Regions from separate parts of the Bradyrhizobium sp. AZCC 2176 genome, predicted to be linked through region 1. Evidence: riboswitches for the same ligand, from Rfam matches in the RefSeq annotation. Region 1 holds a riboswitch; the other holds the start of a gene.
The links. Region 1 has a riboswitch for cobalamin ahead of V1288_RS06230 (ribonucleoside-diphosphate reductase subunit alpha). Riboswitches for the same ligand answer to the same signal wherever they lie in the genome.
Positions count from the first base shown of each region.

Region 1 (7,471 bases):
TTCTGATCCAGTCCGGACGCTACGATCGCGTAGTCCTGGTGCCGATCGCCAGGGGCAGCTCTTCAATCTCCTTCCTGAACAACGAAGGAGCGAGCCTGATCACCAACGGCATTGCGAAGTTGAAGGCAGCCGGACTGACGCCGACGCATATTCTGTTCCAGCAAGGGGAAACGGACGCGCAATCGACGACATCAGCTGAGCAATATGTTTCGCTGCTGCATCAACTCGTGAAGCGATTCCGCGCCGCCGGTTTCGATGCGCCCTTCTATCTGTCACGCAGCACGAAATGCGGCCATGTCGATCCGAAGAACACGGCTGCCATCCGTGCCGGTCAGTTATCGGCGATCGATCGCGCCCTGAACATCCATCAGGGGCCCGATACTGACACGATCGGAAATGAGGGACGCAGTCCTGATGGTTGCCACATGAACGAGGCAGGCACGCTTGCGAACGCTGCCCTGTGGGCGGCGTTCATGAATTAGCAAGCGGTGATTTCCGGCGCTGGCGCGCGACATCTCCTCTTCACCTCGCGCCAATCACGCGCTGGCCGTAACCAGTTTTGGCGCCGGCTCATGCCGCCACAGGGACCGGCGCGGCGCAAGATCAGCGCGACCACCACCAGCGTGGCGCCAAGGCCGGTCGGAATACCGGTGAACATGTAGCAGACGATGAGGGCGACGACGGCGCCCAGCGCCGGCAGCTCATAGGCGCGAAAGCCGGTCTTCAGTCCGGTGCGGACCAGGAAACCAATCGGAATCGCCAGCACCATCATGTCGTACATGAACAAATAGGGCATGGTCAGCAGCGTACCGGCGGCAAGGGCCGCGGCCTTCAGCGTGTAGGGCACGCGGCTTCGCCAACCCCTACTCTCAACCCCTACTCCCAGCTCAGCGCCCCGCCGTTCTGATATTCGATCACCCGCGTCTCGAAGAAGTTCTTCTCCTTCTTCAGGTCCATCGCCTCCGACATCCATGGAAACGGATTTTCGGTTTCGTCGAACACCCGCTGTAGCCCAAGCTGCGCACAGCGGCGGTTGGCGATGAAGTGCATGTAGCTCTCGCACAGCGCTGCGTTCAGCCCGAGGAAGCCGCGCGGCATGGTGTCCCGCCCATAGGCCGCTTCCAGTTCAGCCGCCTCGCGCACCATGGCGCGGACTTCGTCCTGAAAGGCTTTGGTCCACAAATGCGGATTCTCGATCTTGATCTGGTTGATGACATCGATCCCGAAGTTCAGATGAATCGATTCGTCGCGCAGGATGTATTGATACTGCTCGGCAATACCTACCATCTTGTTGCGGCGGCCGAGCGAGAGGATCTGGGCGAATCCCGTATAGAACCACATGCCCTCGAAGATGACATAGAAGGCGACGAGGTCGCGCAGGAACGCCTGGTCGGCTTCCGGTGTCCCGGTCCTGAAGTCCGGGTCATCGAGGTGCTGGGTATGTTTCAGCGCCCACGCCGCCTTGTCGGTGATCGAGGGCACCTCGCGATACATGTTGAACAACTCGCCCTCGTCGAGGCCAAGGCTTTCGACGACGTACTGGAAGGTGTGGGTGTGAACGGCCTCCTCGAAGGATTGCCGCAGCAGATACTGCCGGCACTCCGGATTGGTCAGATGGCGATAGATCGCCAGCACGATGTTGTTGGCGACGAGGCTTTCGGAGGCCGCGAAGAAGCCGAGGTTGCGCTTGATGGCGCGGCGCTCGTCTTCCGTCAGCCCATCACGCGACTTCCACAGCGCGATGTCGGCCTGCATCGAGACTTCGGTCGGCATCCAGTGATTGTTGCAGCCGGCGAGGTATTTCTCCCATGCCCATTTGTATTTCAGCGGCAGCAATTGATTGACGTCGGCGCGGCAGTTGATCATCCGCTTGTCGTCCACGGACACCCGTCCGCCGCCGCGGTCGATGGTGCCGAGGCCGGTTTGATCGGCCGCGACATTGGTTTGCGCCACCAAGGGAGGCGGCATCCGGCGCGGGGGTGCAGTGGGTTCGGACCAGTCGAGCATTATCGTTTCCTTGCTTCTTGTCTGCTTACTGGCAGGCTTCGCATTCGGGATTGTCGATGGAGCACGCCACAGCGCCGGACAGGTCAGGCGCCGTGATGCCGGATGGGACGATGATCGGCGCGGCGGCCGACACCACAGGCGCAGCCGCAACGGCGTTGAGCTTGCCGTCGGTGCCCCGGAGCGTGGACTTTTCGACATGCGTCGCGCTGCGCGAGCGCAAGTAGTAAGTCGTCTTCAGGCCCCGTGCCCAAGCCAGGCGATAGAGCGCATCGAGCTTCTTGCCGCTGGGGTTGGCGATATAGAGGTTGAGCGACTGCGACTGGTCGATCCATTTCTGCCGCCGGGAGGCCGCCTCGATCAGCCAGGCGCTGTCGATCTCGAAGGCGGTCGCATAGAGCGCCTTGAGGTCATCAGGAATGCGATCGATGGCGCCAACGCTGCCGTCGAAATATTTGAGGTCGTTGACCATCACCTCGTCCCACAGCCCGCGCGCCTTGAGGTCGCGCACCAAAAACTCGTTCACCACGGTGAAGTCGCCGGACATGTTGGATTTGACATAGAGGTTCTGGTAGGCGGGCTCGATCGACTGCGCTACGCCGCAGATGTTCGAAATGGTCGCCGTCGGCGCGATCGCCATCACGTTCGAATTGCGCATGCCGGTCGATTTGACGCGCTCGCGCAGGCGATCCCAGTCGAGCGTCACGCCGCGGTCCATCGCGAGGCCGCCGCGGGCTTCCGCCACTAGCTCGATCGAATCGATCGGCAGAATGCCCCGGCTCCACAGCGAACCGTCGAACGACGGATAGCGTCCGCGCTCGGCCGCCAGATCGACCGAGGCCGCGATCGCATAATAGGAAATCATCTCCATGCTGGTATCGGCGAAGGCAACCGCCGCATCGGAAGCCATCGCTATCCGCAACGCCTGCAGCGCATCCTGGAAGCCCATCAGCCCGAGGCCGACCGGACGGTGCCGCAGGTTCGAGCGGCGCGCTTCCGGGATGGTGTAGAAATTGATGTCGATGACGTTGTCGAGCATCCGCATCGCGATCGTCACGCTGCGCTTCAGCCGCGGCTCATCCAGCCGCCCTTCCTTCACATGGTTGAGCAGATTGATCGAGCCGAGATTGCAGACGGCGGTCTCGTCGTCGGATGTATTGAGCGTAATCTCGGTACAGAGATTCGAGGAATGAATCACGCCGGCATGGCGCTGCGGCGAGCGCAGATTACAGGGGTCCTTGAACGTGATCCAGGGATGTCCGGTCTCGAACAGCATGGTCAGCATCTTGCGCCACAAATCCGTGGCGCGAACCTGCTTGAACACGCGGATTTCGCCGCGCGCCGCCTTGGCCTCATAGAACGCGTAACGCTCGGCGAACGCCTTGCCGTAGAGGTCGTGCAGATCAGGCGTCTCGTCCGGCGAGAACAGCGTCCATTCGCCGTCCGCCTCGACACGCTGCATGAACAGGTCGGGCACCCAGTTCGCGGTATTCATGTCGTGGGTGCGGCGGCGGTCGTCGCCGGTGTTCTTGCGCAGGTCGAGGAACTCCTCGATGTCGACATGCCAGGTTTCGAGATAGGCGCAGACCGCGCCTTTACGCTTGCCGCCCTGGTTGACGGCGATCGCGGTGTCGTTCGCAACTTTGAGGAACGGCACCACGCCCTGGCTCTCGCCATTGGTGCCCTTGATGTGCGCGCCAAGCCCGCGCACGCGGGTCCAGTCGTTGCCGAGCCCGCCGGAATATTTTGCCAGCAACGCATTGTCCTTGACCGACTTGAAGATGCCGTCGAGATCGTCGGCAACGGTGGTAAGGAAGCAGGACGACAATTGCGGCCGCAGCGTGCCCGAATTGAACAGCGTCGGCGTCGAGGCCATGAAGTCGAACGACGACAGCAGATCGTAGAACTCGATGGCGCGTGCCTCGCGGTCGATCTCGCGCAGCGCCAGCCCCATGGCGACGCGCATGAAGAACGCCTGCGGCAGTTCGATGCGGTTGCCGCGCTCATGCAGGAAATAGCGGTCGTACAGCGTTTGCAACCCCAGGAACTGGAACGCCAGATCCCGTTCCGGCTTCAGCGCCGCTGCGAGTTTCTTCAGGTCGAAGCGCGCCAGATCGGGATCGAGCAGTTCGGCCTTGATGCCGGTCTTGATGTAGGCGGGAAAGTATTCGCCGTAACGCACGGCCATATCGGCCTGCGAGGCGCTGGTCGGCACCCCCTCCACAAACGACAGCACCTCGGTGCGCAGCTTGTCGAGCAAAAGCCGCGCGCTGACATAGGCGTAGTTCGGCTCCTGCTCCACCAACGTTCGCGCGGCCATGACAGATGCCAGCGCCAGTTCGCCCTCGCCGATGCCGTCGTAGAGATTGCGCTGCGTCTCAGTGAGCACGGTCGCGGCGATGACACCCTCAAGGCCGGCGCAGGCCTCCTCGATGATCAGCGTCAGGCGCGCGATATCGAGCGGAACCTGCACGCCGCTGGCCAGCGCGACGCGCAGCGCAGGCTCCCCCGACGGCTGGGCGTTGGCCGCTTCCTGCCTGGCGCGTTGTCGCGTGCGCTCCTCGCGATACAGCACATAGGCGCGCGCGACCTTGTGGTGCTCGCTGCGCATCAAGGCGAGTTCGACCTGGTCCTGTACGTCCTCGATATGAAAGGTGCGGCCCTCGCTCATCCGGCGCGACAGCGCGCCGACGACTTCGGCGGTCAGTTGCTCAACGATTTCATGCACGCGGCGGGAAGCCGCCGCGCCGTGCCCCTCGACCGCGAGGAACGCCTTGGTCATCGCGACCGAAATCTTGCTGGCGTCGAATTTCGAAACCGTGCCGTTGCGGCGGATCACCTGCATCGGCAGCGCACTTGCCGGCGACGCCGACGATTCGGTGCGCAACGCGAGAAAGGGAGCAGCTTTGGCTTCGGGAGAAACGAGTTGAGAAGATTGCGACATCGGCAGACCCCGTGGTGTTGTTGGGGCTGGATGTCTTGAGGCGACGCTGCATAGGATGCCCGGCGCAAGGCACGGGCATGAATCTGCGAGCGACCGCCGGGACACCCCGCCCGTGGACGTTTTTCGGTGTCGCGGCAGGTCTCCTGGCTCGCAGGTCAGCGTTGCACCCCGTCTTCCCAATGCGTGGCCGCATCAGTGACGTGAAAAATCGGGAGCAACTCACTGCTTACAGTTGCGGGGGCAGCGCCGGATTCTCGCAAAAACGCGCGATACACCGGCTTCCCTCTTAGCCACCAAATCTTGCGATCTGGCAGGCCGCGACGCCTATATCTGGTACCATTCGTAGCAAAGTGTCAATGGGGCGCGGGAGACCGATGCCCGCAATTTCCAAAAAATTTCCGCAGGAGGGGTGGGAAACACGAAAAAGCCGATTCTTTCTCCGCGTGAAAGCCGTTTTCCCCGATATTCCGGCCACGTCGGATCACGACGTGGCATAGGGCGCGAATCGGGATCGCGTCTCGTCGATTCGAAGGGCCCGGCCGGCCGGGGGAAACGCGCGCTGCGGACAATCCGGTCGTTCGCACACCTTGCAGCCCATGCCGATCGGCGTCGCCAGCGACGGATCGATCTTGAGGCCCTGCGAATAGACGATTCGGTCCGCATGGCGAACATCGCATCCCAGGGCGACCGCAAACGTCTTGGCGGGCGCTCCGTAGCCTCCGCTGCCGTGCGACACCGTCCGGGCAACCCAGAGATAGGTTCGCTCATCGGGCATCCGCGCCACCTGCGTCAGGATACGCCCCGGGTTGGCGAAGGCCTCATAGACGTTCCACAGCGGACAGGTCCCGCCGACCCGCGAAAAATGGAAATCGGTCGCCGACTGGCGTTTCGATATGTTTCCGGCGCGATCGACGCGGATGAAGAAGAACGGCACGCCGCGCGCATTATGGCGCTGCAAGGTACTCAGCCGGTGACAGATCGTTTCAAAGCCCACGCCGAACCGGTGACTGAGCAATTCGATGTCGTAGCGGCGCCGCTCCGCCTCGGCCAGGAAAACGGCGTAAGGCAAGATCAGCGCACCGGCGAAATAGTTTGCTAGCCCGATGCGGGCGAGGCCGCGCGATTCGTCGCTGGTGAATTTTGCCTTGTCGACGATTGCGCGGATCGCCTCGTCCAGTTCCAGAATGGCAATCTGCGTTGCGAGCTGAAACGCCTGCTGGCCCGGATCAAGGCTTGGCGACAGTCGTAGCGTTCGCGTGCGGCCATCGAACAGACGCTGCGTTCCCGATCCCAGCTCGCCGCTCGCGTCGATCAGGACAGTCACGCCGTGATGGCTTTCGAGATACGACACCAGGCCCGGCGTCATCCGCCCGATCGGTAACCCCATCCGGCCGGCGATCGCCTCCGCCGCGTCGTCGAGCTCAGCAATATAGTTGTGCTGCAGATAGAAGAAGTCGCGGACTTCCTCGAACGGCGTGGTCGGCAGAACCGCCGCTGCGGCCTGACGGTCCTCGCCGAGCCGCGCGGAGATGGCCGCATATTGCTCGGTGGCATGGCGATACTTCTGGTTGAGATTGACCAGCGCGCGCCCGACCGCAGGCATGTTCTGCGCGAGTTCACGAAGTTCGGCGATAGCAATCGTCTCTCCCAATGCAGGATCCGCCAGCGCTTCGCGAAGGTCCGAGATCAAGCGCGCTTCGTCGCCCTCGGCGAACGACTGCACGTCCAGGCCGAACACCGAATTGAGCGCCAGCAGCACCGGCACGGTGAGCGGCCGCTGATTGTTTTCCAACTGGTTGAGGTAGCTCAGGGAGATCCCGAGCTTCCCGGCAAGTGCCGCCTGCGTCAGGCGCTGCTCCTCACGCAGCCTTTTCAGCCGCACGCCCATGAAGGTCTTTTTCATCGCATCACCTTCGCAACCTTTGCAAATAAACCGGCTCGTCTTCGCAAGACTATGCTTTTTCAGCCATTTCGATGGTGCACGTTTGTAGATATTGCGAAGTCGGTACGGAATAACAAGTCGTCCGGAGCAGGAAAATGCATTCAGTGGCGTCGCCAACCCTTAATCCCGACGAAACCCGGTTCGTGGAGATGGTGTTTCCGGAGCAGGCCAATCACTACGGCACGCTGTTCGGCGGCCATGCGCTGAGCCTGATGGGCAAGGCGGCATTCGTCACGGCCACGCGGCACGCGCGGCAGAGCGTCGTCATGGCGACCTCGGACAAGATCGAATTTCATGAGCCGATCCATGTCGGCGAACTCGTCGAGCTCGTTGCCCAGGTCGTACGGGTCGGCCGCAGTTCCATGACGGTTGCCGTCGACATGATCCGCGAAGACCTGATCAGCGGCAGGCGGAAATCCGCGGTGCGCGGAACGTTCGAGATGGTCGCGGTGAACGAATTCGGCCGTCCGGTCCCGATCACGCAACCAGCCATGACCGGTTCAATCCAGAAGGAAGCTGCGTCTTGAAACAGCATACCGTTCGTACTTTCAAATCGGCCGATCATCTGCCGCGCGCGGAGC
Region 1 is NZ_JAZHRX010000001.1:1,382,604-1,390,074, forward strand. Features, by position in the region: gene V1288_RS06215 (sialate O-acetylesterase) at 1-482, shown strand, start outside; gene V1288_RS06220 (hypothetical protein) at 479-847, opposite strand; gene V1288_RS06225 (ribonucleotide-diphosphate reductase subunit beta) at 877-2,007, opposite strand; gene V1288_RS06230 (ribonucleoside-diphosphate reductase subunit alpha) at 2,033-4,948, opposite strand; cobalamin riboswitch at 5,065-5,283, opposite strand; gene V1288_RS06235 (short-chain fatty acyl-CoA regulator family protein) at 5,430-6,851, opposite strand; gene V1288_RS06240 (acyl-CoA thioesterase) at 6,986-7,417, shown strand; gene V1288_RS06245 (MmgE/PrpD family protein) at 7,414-7,471, shown strand, end outside.

Region 2 (7,471 bases), 520 kb from region 1:
TACGCGCCTGGGCCCGATCGCGATCCTCTTTCGTCATGTCAGGTCAGCCTCTTTTCGCGGTCCTGGTCTTGGTCTTGCTTCTGGCCACAGGTTCCGGCGGGTTTTCGCGGTCGGCCGCTTCCTTCGCCAGACGGAGCGCGCGCAGCTTCTCTGTCCGCTTCCGGATCGCGATATCGGCGGCCGCGATCTCGGCCATCGCCTTGATGCCCTCGACTTCCTGGTCGCGCTTACGCTTTAGCCGAATTTCCTTCAGCTCGGCAGCGCTCTTCGGCTCATCGTCCATCTTATACCTCTGAAATCACGACTGATATCGTCGGGCGGTCTGTGGCCGGTTTACCACGGATCGGGGCGCAGAGGACGTTATTTTCGGTCGAAAAAGGCGCACTTTCTTGCGAAATCAGCCATCAGGATGAAAGGCCGCGTCATCCTCGTCCAGCTCGGGGCTGGCTTGATCGAAGCTGGCAAGCCAGGCGCCCAGCGCCGCTGACGCATGTCCTTCGGCCTTCATCTGCCGCAACGCAATGCGGACGCTGATCCGGCCATGGCGGTTGGCGCGGAACGGAAGCGGTTCAGCATGAAAAAGCATTCTCCCGGGCAATCGCCCGAAGGAGAATACCGTCTCGTCAGGTCAGGACAAGCCGGTGCGCCGTGGCGCCGAGCCGGCTATTGCGGTCAGAACGTCGCGCCGGCCTTCACCATGTAGGTCCGTCCGGGCAGCGGATAGGCCGAGAAGCGGCCGGGCGTGAACAGGCTCTCGACGGCGTAGTCGTAGTACTGCGCATTGAGAATATTGTTGACGGAGATTGACCAGAAGAAGCGCTCGTACGCGCCGCTCAGCTTGAAATCGACCGTTGCACTCGCTGGAATCAAGCGTTGAATATTGGCCTGGTCGTTGTCCATGAAGCGCTCGCTCCAGGCACGCACGGTGGCGTCGGCGACGAGATAGTTCTGCCAGATGTTCCAACTGACGCCGGCGCTGCCGGTGTAGCGGGACACCAGCGGAACGTCGTTGCCGGCAAACGGGCCTTCGCGGAACACCGCACGGGTATAGGCCATGCCGCCGCGCAACTGCACGGTATCGCTGACACGAAACGACGCGCTGGTTTCCGAGCCATAGCGGCGGGTCGGGTCGAGATTGACGTTGAAGCGCTGTACCGGGTTGAAATGAAGTTCGTTCTCAAGGTCCATGTTGTAGATGCTCGATTGAACTTCGAGCGGTCCAGACTTGATGCGAACGCCGCCCTCGATGTCATGAGAGGTCTGGGTCTTCAGCCTGAAGTCACCGGGAAGCGCGTTGAAGAAGGGATCGAAGGCGGGACCCGAGGAGAGCCTTTCATCGACGTTCGGCGTGCGGAACGCGCGCGCGGCGCGACCGAATACCGAAAAGACGTTGTTGAAGCGATGCTCGACGCCGATATGCAGTGCGTATTGGCCTTCCTCGCTGTCAAGCGGGAGGTTCTGGGCGCTGCACGTGAAGAAAATCGCGCAGTTCGGATCGTTCTGAAGGATGTCCCGGGCTTTCAGGGTGGTCCGTTGAAGGCGGCCGCCGTATGAAAAATCTGTCGTCGGTAACAGTCCGATGGTTTGCTGAAAGTACCCGGCGAGCGTTTGCTGCGACAAATCGTAGGTGTGAATGGGAATCATGCCTTTGGCGACCGGACGCTCTGAGTGATAGGTCGCGTCATAATAATCAACGCCGGTCAGGATGGTCGAAGGCATTCCGAAGATCACGTTCTTGATGCTCAAGCGCGGCGTGATCGACCACGTCTGCAGATGGCTGTCGACATAGTTGAACGGGATCGTTGGCAACAGGCCGAAGAATCCGGCCTGCTGCTTCTTGTCCCGCACGCCGCCATCGACGATGAGGTCAACGCCGTTCGTCAGGGTCTTGGTGAAGCCGGCAGTGGCGTTGGCGCCTTGCTGGTTGGCGTAGTCGAACGGGGTATTGGTGCCGCGGCGGTCGGTGACGAGCTGGTTCAGGCCGGTCGCCGGATCAACCGTGCGGCCGCCGGGAAGACCCAGCTTCTGATCGTCGCCCGAGAGCGTCAGGAACGCGGTGAGACCGGGCGTGGTGTAATTCAAATTGCCGACGCCGTTGCGCTGGTCGAGGGCGTTGTTGACCCGATAGCCGTCGGACTTGATGCCGTTGCCGTAGAACGACGTCGACCACGGTCCGTAATTGGTCGCGGCCGAAACAGAGGCCTGCCGCTGGTTGAACGATCCGACGCCGGCTTCGGCGCGGATCGCGACGGGCGGGCCGCCGACGCCGTTCTTCAGGACGATGTTGATGACGCCGCCGATGGCGTTGTCGCCGTACAGTACCGCGCCGCTGTTGCCGCGGGTGATTTCGATGCGCTCGATCGAATCGCGCGGAATGGTCGAGAAATCCACGCCTTGCATATCGACGTCATTGACCCTGCGTCCATTGATGAGGAGCAGGGTATTGGAGGAGGCGAACGCACCGAAGCCACGGAGGTCGACACTGGTCCTTGCGCCATTAACGCCGCCAAACAGGGTCGTTAGCTGCACGCCCGGTGTCTGAGCGATGATTTCCTGTACGGTGTAGGCCGGCGAACGCGCGATATCCTGCGCTGTTATGACCGCGGTCGATGCGCCGACGATGCCGTTGAATTGCCGGACAGCGCCTACGCCGGTCGAGAACGAGTCCGCCGCCGGGCCGGGCGCTGGAACAGCGTTGGGGTCGGGCCTCGAAGATGTGCGAGGCACGATGCGGCGCGAGGTCGAGGTCTGGTCGGTGGCGGGTTTGGCTCGGGTCCGGTTCGCGTCGCCGGGCGGATTGACCTCGATCGGCGGCAACTCATCCGACGATGTGGTTTGCTGTGCATGCGCTGCAGAGACGCCCAGCAAGAGAGCCGGTATGAGAAAAGTCGAAGCCAACAGAATGGCGCGACGCCGCTGTATGGTTGTGGCTAGCGTGGAAGACATAGTTAGAGCCTCGGTATGACGTCAGTGGCACGTCACAGCGAACCAAGTCTCACCATGTGCTTTGAGCAGCTTAGGTGAAGCTAATGCCTGTACTCCCCGACCGACATCTTCGCGTGTGACCACGGCTGACGGCAGGTCTCCTGGCTCGCGGGTCGTTACCCTTCGTCGCCTTCCCAGGACCGAGATTCCCAGTGGCCTATGACGAAGGATTCGCCGCTTACAGTTGCGGGGGCAGCCGCGGAATTGGGGAGATTCCCCGCACCGCATTCCCTTTTGATCCCCAAAGCGGGAACCGTCGGAACTATGGTAGAAGTTTGTCAAAGTCCGAGTCAATCCGCCTTGGGCGCCCACAGCATTCCTCACTGGACGAGTGCGCTATTTTTGCCGCATGAGCACGCTGCCTGCTCCTTGCCTGAACTCCTGTACCGGGGCGGGTAAAACTGCTTTAGGACGATCGATGAGTGTTGAGACCGTTGCCGTGACCAACGAGGATGCCGCGCGCCGGAGGATCGGCGTGACCACAATGCTTGCCGCCCTCGTTGTGCTGCTGGTGCTGATCTCGCTGGGTATTGGCCCGGTGCGGCTGTCGCCGCTTGCGGCGGCGGAAGCGCTGTTCGGCGGCGGCAGCGACGTGGCACAGGTGATTGTGCGGGAGATCCGCCTGCCGCGGACGCTGCTGGCGCTGGCGATCGGCGCCATTCTCGGGCTGTCGGGCGCGTCGCTGCAGGGCCTGCTGCGCAACCCACTGGCTTCGCCCTCGCTGTTCGGTGCGCCGCAATCCGCCGCGTTCGGCGCGGTGCTGGTGATCGCGCTGGGGCTGGCCGATGTGCGCTCCTATGCCCTGCCGGTGGCGGCGATCATCGCGGCGTTCGCTTCAGTATTCGTGCTGCTGACCATCGCTGGCCGCAATGCCGGGCTGCTGATCCTCATCCTGTCGGGCTTGGCGATTTCGAGTTTTGCCGGGGCTGCCACCGCGCTGGTGATGAACCTCTCTAGCAACCCCTTTGTGGTCCTGGAGATCGCGTTCTGGCTGCTCGGCTCGCTGGAGGACCGCAGCTTTCAGCACGTGATGCTGGCGCTGCCGTTCATCATCGCCGGCGCGATCATGCTGTTCAGCCAGCGCCATGCGTTTCGCGCGCTGAGTCTCGGCGAAGAAACCGCGCAAAGCCTCGGCGTCGATGTCGGACGTTTGCGGCTGTTCGTGATTTCGGGCGTGGCGCTCGGTGTCGGTGGCGCGGTCGCCGTCACCGGCACCATCGGGTTCATAGGCCTGGTCGCGCCGCATCTGATGCGGCCGCTGATCGGGCATGATCCGGGTCGGCTATTGGTGCCAAGCGCGCTCGCCGGCTCGGCGCTGCTGCTGGCGGCCGACATCGCGGTGCGCATCATTCCCTCGACCTCCGACATCAAGGTCGGCGTGCTGACCTCGATCATCGGCGTGCCGTTCTTCCTCTACCTGATCATGCGCGAACGCCGCGCGCTCGGCGGAGGTGTCGCATGAGCGATGCGGCGCTGCTGACCGCAACGGGACTCTGCGTGCGGCTCGCCGGTCGCGTCGTGCTGAAAGACGTTTCGCTGACGCTCTCGCCGGGACATCTGGTGGCGCTGGTCGGGCCGAACGGCGCCGGCAAGACCACGCTGTTGCGGGCGCTGGCGGGATTGATCCCGTCCGAGGGCGAGATCGAAATCGGCAGCCAGGCGCTGGCTTCGCTGCCGCTGCGCGAGCGCGCAAAACGCTTCGGCTATTTGCCGCAAGGCCATGTCGTGCACTGGCCGCTACCGGCCCGCGATATCGTGGCGCTCGGCCGCTACCCGCACGGCGCCACCGATCCGGCGCGGCTGTCGCCTCGGGATGCGGAGGCGGTTTTGCGCGCGATGCAGGCGGTCGATGTGATGGCGTTCAGCGATCGCCGCGTCACGGAATTGTCCGGCGGCGAGCGCAGCCGCGTCGCGCTGGCCCGCGCGCTGGCGGTGGAGGCGCCGGTCATCCTGGCCGACGAGCCGACCGCCTCGCTCGACCCTCGGCACCAGATCGACGTCATGAAGAATTTGCGCGCGACCGCCGACAAGGGCGTGCTCGTCATTGTCGTGACGCATGATCTGGGACTCGCAGCGCGGTTCGCCGACCATGTGCTGGTGCTGCGCGAAGGCCGGCTGGTGTCGCAGGGCGCGCCGGCCGTGGCGCTGTCCGAGCAGGTGATGGCCGATGTGTTCCGGATCTCGGCCTATCGCGCGGAATTCCAGCGCGAGGCCGTCATCGTCCCCTGGGCGGATATCTGATGCGACGACGGCTGGCATTTCTGGTCGCGATGATGACGCTCGCATTGCCGGGCGGCGCTGCGCTTGCAACCAATCTGCCGCGCCTGGTATCGATGAATGTCTGCACCGACCAATTGCTGCTGACGCTGGCCGATCCCGAACAGATTCTGGGATTGAGTCGGTTTTCGCGGGACGGGTGGCAATCGCAGGCGGCCGACATCAGCCGGTATCCGGTTTTGTCCGGAGGTGCCGAGGACGTTCTGCTGATCAGACCCGACATTGTCGTCGCAAGTGCGTTCGACAAGCGATCGACGCGGGAGCTGTTGAAGGCCAAGGGACTTCATCTTGCCGAGCTTGCCGTGCCGCGAACCCTCGACGAAGCGCGGCAGCAGATCCGCGAGGCCGGCGATATCACCGGACATCCCGATCGCGCAGCCGCGGAAATCGCGCGGCTTGATGCGGCGCTGGCGCGCGCCCGCCGCGCGGTCTCGGAACAGCACTATCGCGTGCTGCCATTGTCGCGGCGTGGTTGGGTGGCGGGCAGCGACAGTTTTGTCGGTTCGCTGCTCGGCGAAATTGGCTTGCGCAGCGCGGCCGGCGATCTCGGTTTTGCGTTCGGTGGATTCGCCTCGCTGGAGGCGATTGTCAACTTGCGGCCGGACTTCATCGTGGTTTCGCAGGCCGGCGACACTGCGAAGGACGACGGCCAGGCATTTCTGTTGCACCCGGCGTTGGAGCGCTTCTATCCGCCGGAAAAGCGCATCGTGATTCCGGAACGGCTGACCGAGTGCGGCGGCGTCATGCTGGCGGATGCGCTGGATGCGCTGGCGGCGGAAGTGAAGCGGGTGGGGAAGTAAATTCGTAGTTTCGTAGGGTGGCAAAGCGAAGCGTGCCCACCATCCAGAGCGAATGTGTTGATAGATGGTGGGCACGGCGCAAGCGCGCCTTTGCCCACCCTACGGACTTCTCACCCCATCACCACCGGTCCGCCGACCTTCTTCCACGCATCGATACCGCCTTCGATGTGCGCGGTGTTGGCTAGCCCTGCGCGCTTCGCGGCGGTCACCGCCATCGCGGAACGTTCGCCGAAGGCGCAGAAGAACACCACGCGGCGGCCGGTGGCGGCGGCGACTTCGCGCAGCATGCCGCCCGGCTTGAGGCTCTCGGCGATACCGGGGTAGGGCGCATGCAGCGCGCCCGAGATCGTGCCGTGCTTGGCGCGCTCGCTGGTTTCGCGCAGATCGACCAGCAGGATGTCGGGCCGGCCGAGGCTGTTGATGGCGTCGCGCGCGGAGAGCGCGAGCCCCTGTTTGGCAAGCTCTTCCTGGTGCAGGCCGACATGCATGTTGGCGGGCACCGCGACGTCCATCATCTTCGGGTTCGGCAGCTTCAGATTGGCCATCAGCTCGATATATTCATCGACCGAGCGCACCTGCAGCCGCGGATTGTAACGCCGCTCCTCGCCGATGGTGGAAACCGTGTCGCCCTTGTAGTCGTGGGCGGGGAATACCATGGTTTCATCCGGCAGTTTCAGCAGCCGGTTGAAGATCGATTCGTACTGCGCGCGCGAAGAGCCGTTCTGGAAATCGGTGCGGCCGGTGCCGCGGATCAGCAGCGTATCGCCTGTGAAGACGCGGTCGCCCATCAGATAAGAGTAGGAGTCATCGGTGTGGCCAGGCGTGTACATGACGTCGAGGCTCAGGCCCTCGACCATCACCTTGTCGCCATCGGAGACCCGCATCGACACCACGTCGGCCTTGCTCTGCTCGCCCATGATGGTGATGCACTGGGTGCGGTCGCGCAGTTCACCGAGGCCGGTGACGTGGTCGGCGTGCAGATGGGTGTCGACCGCCTTCACCAGCCGCAGATCGAGTTCGCGCAGGAGCTGGCAGTAGCGGTCGGCTTTCTCCAGCACGGGGTCGAGGATCAACGCCTCGCCGCCGGCGCGACTGGCCAGCAGATAGCTATAGGTGCCTGAAACGCTGTCGAAGAGTTGACGAAAGATCATGGCTGATTTCCCTAGACTAGCTCCCGTCACCCTGAAGAGACCGCAACGCGACCGTCTCGAAGGGCGACAGCCCGGCCGTCTATCCTTCGGGGCTCGCTACGCGAGCGCCTTCGGAATAAGCGCAATTGCGCTTATTCCTGAGATGACGGATCGGAAATGACCCTGGGGCCGGACGTTGCTCCGGCCCTGCTCCTGCAATTCCCATCGATTGTACCACGCCTGACGGTACGATGGTGGCATCAGGCAGAATTGAAATCC
Region 2 is NZ_JAZHRX010000001.1:1,903,142-1,910,612, reverse strand. Features, by position in the region: gene V1288_RS08765 (hypothetical protein) at 1-37, opposite strand, end outside; gene V1288_RS08760 (transcriptional regulator) at 44-283, opposite strand; gene V1288_RS08755 (hypothetical protein) at 398-586, opposite strand; gene V1288_RS08750 (TonB-dependent receptor) at 673-2,946, opposite strand; cobalamin riboswitch at 3,060-3,258, opposite strand; gene V1288_RS08745 (FecCD family ABC transporter permease) at 3,404-4,447, shown strand; gene V1288_RS08740 (ABC transporter ATP-binding protein) at 4,444-5,226, shown strand; gene V1288_RS08735 (ABC transporter substrate-binding protein) at 5,226-6,062, shown strand; gene V1288_RS08730 (MBL fold metallo-hydrolase) at 6,173-7,213, opposite strand.
Region 2: linked by a shared signal. The riboswitch ahead of V1288_RS08750 (TonB-dependent receptor) and the one ahead of V1288_RS06230 (ribonucleoside-diphosphate reductase subunit alpha) in region 1 are both predicted to bind cobalamin.